DNA from 2 places in the Methylophaga sp. F-2 genome. Region 2 is predicted to be linked to the other one. Evidence: riboswitches for the same ligand, from Rfam matches in the RefSeq annotation. Region 2 holds a riboswitch; the other holds the start of a gene.
The links. A riboswitch is a leader RNA that binds a small molecule or an ion and turns the genes downstream of it on or off. The one in region 2 is predicted to bind thiamine pyrophosphate.
Positions count from the first base shown of each region.

Region 1: it holds a riboswitch for thiamine pyrophosphate, as region 2 does, so the genes downstream of both, AC13DA_RS04275 (TonB-dependent receptor) here and thiC (phosphomethylpyrimidine synthase ThiC) in region 2, are expected to answer to the same signal.

Region 1 covers NZ_JBSXOF010000016.1:11,955-15,141, forward strand. The annotation lists gene AC13DA_RS04275 (TonB-dependent receptor) at 1-1,228, opposite strand, end outside; TPP riboswitch at 1,295-1,399, opposite strand; gene AC13DA_RS04280 (hypothetical protein) at 1,488-1,817, opposite strand; gene cysB (HTH-type transcriptional regulator CysB) at 1,863-2,783, opposite strand; gene AC13DA_RS04290 (sulfite exporter TauE/SafE family protein) at 2,888-3,187, shown strand, end outside.
Region 2 covers NZ_JBSXOF010000019.1:125,510-128,696, forward strand. The annotation lists gene AC13DA_RS09880 (SPOR domain-containing protein) at 1-458, shown strand, start outside; gene AC13DA_RS09885 (DMT family protein) at 538-888, opposite strand; gene AC13DA_RS09890 (Smr/MutS family protein) at 919-1,473, opposite strand; TPP riboswitch at 1,566-1,671, shown strand; gene thiC (phosphomethylpyrimidine synthase ThiC) at 1,773-3,187, shown strand, end outside.

The DNA of each region.
Region 1 (3,187 bases), on a different contig from region 2:
TGTTTAGTGTTTTATAGGCATTTTTTGTGACAAATCCTGTTACAGCATCACTATTAATAGCATTTGAATAATAAGTACGATCCAAGTTCTGACGTTGTTCTGAAATATATAGTCCAACTGTCCAATCCGTCGTATCAGCAAAAACACGTCCATTCTCATTTGATAATGCACGGAATTCTAAAGCGGTGTTTTCACGTTTACGCTTATATTGATCGAAACCACTATAAGGACAGGTGAATGCATCGTTAGAGTCATCGGAGTCTACACAGGTGACATCAACTGGAAATTGTGATTTATAAGACCAGTCATCATCGTAACTATATTCAAGATTGGATTTTGAATAACTGAGGCTGGATTGTAATTGAACTTTGTCATTAGCACGGTAATCTGCTTTTAAAGCAAAGGCATTAGTATTTTGAGCATCCTTACCTGGCTGGTCTGAAAAAGTGTTGCGACTGTTATCAAGTGTGAATGCATCGTAACCATTGTCAATATTGAGATGCAATACGTTAAGATCGATAGTCAGGTCATCAGTGGCAAGCCATTTTAGGTGGCCTCTGGCAGTGGTTTCATCACGGTTTTGAGTATTATCTCTACCTAAAAAGTCGTTATCCATGTAGCCATCAGACTTATAGCTGTGAACAGAAAAACGACCAAGCAAAGTATTATCAATCAATGGACCACCAACAGCGATACCTTCAGCATGAGTATTATAAGTGGCTAAAGTTGATTCAAACTTCATAGCAAGATCATTTGTCGGTTCAGTACTTTTCAAGTTGATGGTGCCCGCCATTCCGTTTGCACCATAACGTGTGCCTTGAGGACCACGCAAAATCTCGACTGACTCAATATCAAATAGAGTTGCAGCACCACCACTTCGGCTAAAGTCGATGCCATCGATATACATACCTACCGAAGGGTTGAGTGGTGCTTGGAACTCACTTCGTTCACCAATACCGCGAATCTGAAAATACTGGCCTCGTGACGCACCGCTGGAGACGTTGACATTAGGAGCGAGGTTAAGAACGTCCTCAATATGTTGAGCGCCGCGAGATTCGATGGTGTCTTGATCGATCGTCGTTAAACTAATCGGTGTGTCATGCGCATCGTTAGGACGAAAGTCAGCACTGACGATCATCGATGGTAAGTCAGCAGGGGTGACTTCCGCCAAGGCCACTGGCGATGACATAGCCGTTGAAACAGCTATGGCAAGTGTTTTTACTTTCATGGTTATCCTTTTTTGAATCAAAAAGGACAGGGGAATAAATCGAGAGACACCAATGCGGTGTAGATGAAGATCTATTTCAGCCTGTCCCTACGCCAGTATTAACTGGATCAGGTTCATCGGGTCCGCTCTTTAAACGAGCATCTCAGGCTTTCGCCACCCCGAGGCATCATTCCTTATATTTATGCAGTCACATCCTGTGAATGGTGATTATTCTATTGTAATTACACTCTTTTTTCTAGCAAGAAACTTATCACGGCATTTATTTGGCAGGTTTGATACTGGCTCTGCACTGAGGGCATACACGTAGACGGCTGTTGATACGTTGCGTGGCGATTAAATCTTGTTGTCTTTCATAGCAACGGGGGCAATAAAATACTGATTCCTGACCGCGACGATAACACCCCGATGAACCATCGAATTCAGGTTTAGCGAGGTATTCCCCCGATAATAATGTATCGGGTAAAACAGTCACTAATTGCTCAATTTCAGTATTAAGTTCAGACAGTAAATAGTGATGTTCCTCAGGGATAATGTTTTCAAGCTGCTTTATTAGCTGTCTTATTTTGGTATGGGAAGGTGTTGTGTTCATTGATGATCCCAGTGAAAGTGAACTAAAAAGATTATCTTGGCAGATTTAAAGACTGATGGCTTTTTCAACAGTCTTTTTATCAAGATGAGCCGCAAAAAACTCGATAAATGCATACATATAACTTCGAAGATAACTGCCTTTACGAATACCCATGTGGGTAACACTGGGTGGAAATAAGTGCCTGGCATCCAGTGCCTGAAGAGGCGCATCTTTGTCAGGATCAAATGCCATGCTGGCGATAATCCCAATCCCCATTTCTAACTCAACGTAGGTTTTGATGACGTCGGCATCTGTCGCCGTAAAAATAACGTTAGGGTGCAAGCCTTTTTCAATAAAGGCCTGATCTTGTTTGGCGCGGCCAGTAAAGCCCATCACATAGGTCAGAATTTCATATTGCGCGATATCTTCCAGACATAACTTTTTCACCGACAATAACGGGTGTTCAGGCGGAACAACAACACAACGATTCCATTCATAACAAGGCAGAATAGCCAATGATTCGAATTGAGCGAGCCCCTCTGTCGCAATGGCCAAATCGATTTTGCCTGTCGCTGCCATTTCGCCGACTTCAGTTGGGGTGCCTTGCACCATATTTAAATGAATATTCGGGTAGTGTTCGGAGAATTTTTTAATGGCACTAGGTAAGGCATAACGGGCCTGGGTGTGTGTTGTACCAATTGATAAAGTACCGGATTGTTCGGTTTTACTATCCGCTACTAACTGACGAATATTGTCGACATCCTGCAAGACTCTCTCAGCCATCTCTATGACAGACTGACCAATGGGGGTAATGCCGGTTAATCGTTTACCGTGTCGTTCGAATATCTGTAATCCAAGCTCATCCTCCAATAACTGTACCTGATTACTGACACCGGGTTGTGAGGCGTGTAATGCATTTGCTGCAGCAGAGATACTCAGATCCCTTCTGGCTATTTCACGGACATATTTTAATTGCTGAAGCTTCATCTATATATGATTTAGTTATAAAGATAGTCAATAATATTCATTGATAGAATATTACGCTTTGGTAAACTTGTCAGCATTTTCGTAATACATAAGGCGTAAAACAAATGGAATGGGGCTTTCTTCTTGCTGGACTATTTGTCGGCATTATGGTCGGCATGACCGGTGTGGGAGGCGGGTCTTTAATGACACCCATACTCATTTTTATTTTTCATGTGCAACCAGCTATTGCTGTTGGTACGGATTTGTTATTTGCAGCGATCACCAAAGCAGGTGGTATCTGGTCTTACTGGCGTCATGGTGTCGTCAAATGGCATATCGTATGGCGTCTGGCTGCGGGCAGTATTCCAGCAACATTGGCAACGTTGTGGTTTATGAATGCAACAGGAATGCACGATGGCAACCAC
Region 2 (3,187 bases):
AAGTGAATGAAGTGGATGAAAAAAATAAAGAAAATCAGATTCTTGCAGAACAATCTTCAGTTGACACTTCGTTGTTAGAAGCAAGAGAAAAACCGTCATCAGAAAAGCTTGATGAACCCGCCAAGCTTACACAAGTAAAACCAGAGACAAAACCAAAGTCAGTGATGACTACTGTCTACCGTGTACAAGTCGGGGCGTTTAGGTCAAGACAGCAGGTAGATATCGCATTAACGCAGCTAACAAAAAAATCAGCCGCTATCGTTCAGAAATATGAGACAACGATTACTGAACCTGTCGAAAATACAGAAAAACCGGATTTTTATCGCCTCCAGCTGGGTAATTTCGCAGCAAAATCTGAAGCGACAACCTTGTGTCGGCATCTTGCTGAAAACAAACAAGCATGCTTTGTGGTCACCGCAGATAAAATGCAAAAAACCACCGTTGCTAAGCAACCGTGACGTGCACGATGCACTAAAGCTGCCAGACAGATTTAGACTGAGTGCTTGATATGTTTTAACCGTTTTTTGCCACGGTAACTTAGGTAAGTTTACTTCGAAACACAAAATAAACCGCACCAACTAAACACAGGCCAGCCCATAGATAGTCGAGTTTAAGGGGTTCTTTCAGGTAGAACACGGAAAAGGGAATAAACACCATTAAGGTGATCACTTCCTGAAGAATTTTTAACTGGCCCACATTGAGTATGGTAAAGCCAATGCGGTTGGCGGGTACTTGTAATAAGTATTCGAATAATGCGATTCCCCAGCTTATCAATGCGGCAATAATCCAGGGTTTATTGTTGAGTTCTTTTAGGTGAGCGTACCAGGCAAACGTCATAAAAATATTGCTGCAAACCAGCAAGGACACACTAACCAGTATTGGATTCATTAACTCTAACCTAAACGATAAAAACAGCCATTATTCATGAAATAATCTTTTAAGGAGCACGTATAACGCACCTGTGCCGCCATCATCTACCGTCGCACTGCAAAATGCGAGCACGCTCTGACTTTGTCTTAACCAGTGATTGAGTTTGCTCTTTAGTACAGGCTTGTTATCACGCGAGCCCCAGCCTTTACCATGGATGATACGCACGCAACGAATTTGTTGCTGCTGGCAGAACTCTAAAAACTCGGACAGTGTCGGTTCGGCTTTGGCAATGGTCATACCGTGTAAGTCTAATTCTGCTTCAATATGCACCTTGCCATTACGCAGCTTGCCGAATAGTTTGTGCTGAATACCGGGGCCACGGTATTCGAGGTATTCCTCATTGCCTACGGTTTCTGGAGAAAACATATCAGAGAATGGTTCACCCTGATATTCATCATCAATAATTTTTTGCCGGATAGCTTTTGCAACAGGTTTGGGTTTGTTATGAATCAGACGGTTTTGGCGGATACGGGTAGCATCGCGCATTTCTTGGCGAAATAATGCAAATTCGTCCTCATCGGTATCGTCATTTTTATTTGCCATGAGCGTGCGGCTGCCTAAGGATTTAAGTCAAAGTTGGCGACTATTGTGCCAGATGAGGCTTGTGCAAAAAACCCTTTTTGATTTACCATGCGAATCACTTGTCGGGGTGCCCGCCCGGAATAATCCGGAAAGGCTGAGATGAAACCCGTTGAACCTGAAGAGGCTAGAACCTCCGTAGGAAACAAGCAGGACACCTGTTTTACACTCGAGATCCATTTTCGTTTGGTGTCTGTCTTCTTGTTCGCTTTCGCGCAACGATCTCATCTTCCCCGTCGTGGTTTTCATTTAGGGGAAGAGACGTGTCTACACAATCCAATAAAGTTATTAACATTAAAGACCGTAGTGGCATTACGACTGAGCCTTTGGCGGGGAGTGAGAAGTTTTACATCAAAGGCAGCCGCGACGATTTACTGGTGCCATTCCGTCAGATTCATCTAACCGATACACCCAACGCCAATCCTGACTTGCCTGCTATTCCTAACGAACCTGTTGTTGTATATGACACTTCGGGTTTATACACCGATCCAAAAGCGACCATTGATATTGAAAAAGGGCTGCCATTAATACGTCAAACCTGGATCGATGAGCGGGATGACACTGAACAGTTAGCCCAGTTCAGTTCGGCATATACCCGTGAGCAAGATGCTCAGGATTTTGATATTCCACTGTTTAATCACCGCCGTTTACCTCGTAAAGCAAAAGCGGGAAAAAATGTTAGCCAAATGCATTACGCACGTCAGGGCATCATTACCCCTGAAATGGAATATATTGCCATTCGTGAAAGTATGGGGCGTGAAGCCTTAGCACAGCGTGGCGAGCTGCCTGAGAATATGGATCACTACATTACAGCCGAGTTTGTACGAAAAGAAGTGGCTGAAGGTCGTGCCATTATTCCTGCCAATATCAATCATCCAGAAACCGAGCCGATGATTATCGGTCGTAATTTTCTGGTAAAAATTAATGCCAATATTGGTAACTCTGCGACCACTTCGTCGATTGAAGAAGAAGTCGAAAAAATGGTGTGGAGTACCCGCTGGGGCGGTGACACAATTATGGATTTATCTACCGGTAAACATATTCATCAGACCCGAGAGTGGATCATCCGTAACTCACCCGTGCCAGTAGGTACGGTGCCGATTTATCAGGCACTGGAAAAGGTGAATGGTGTCGCTGAAGACCTGACCTGGGAAGTGTTCAGAGATACCTTAATTGAACAAGCTGAGCAGGGAGTGGATTATTTCACTATCCATGCCGGTGTTCGATTGGCGCATATTCCACTGACGGTAAACCGTACAACGGGTATTGTTTCGCGCGGTGGCTCGATTATGGCGGCATGGTGTCTGGCGCATCATGAAGAAAGCTTTCTTTACACTCATTTCGAAGATATCTGCGAAATCATGAAAGCTTATGACGTGTCATTTTCACTGGGTGATGGTTTACGTCCAGGCTCGCAGGCGGATGCCAATGATGAAGCCCAACTTGCTGAATTAAAAACCTTAGGTGAGTTGACGACCATTGCCTGGAAACATGATGTGCAAGTCATGATCGAAGGTCCGGGTCATGTGCCGATGCACAAGATCAAAGAAAATATGGATCTGCAATTGGAATGGTGCCATGAAGCGCCGTTCTACACCTTAGGTCCATTGGTGACGGATATTGCGCCTGGTTATGACCATATCACTTCCGGAATTGGCGCGGCGATGATCGGTTGGTT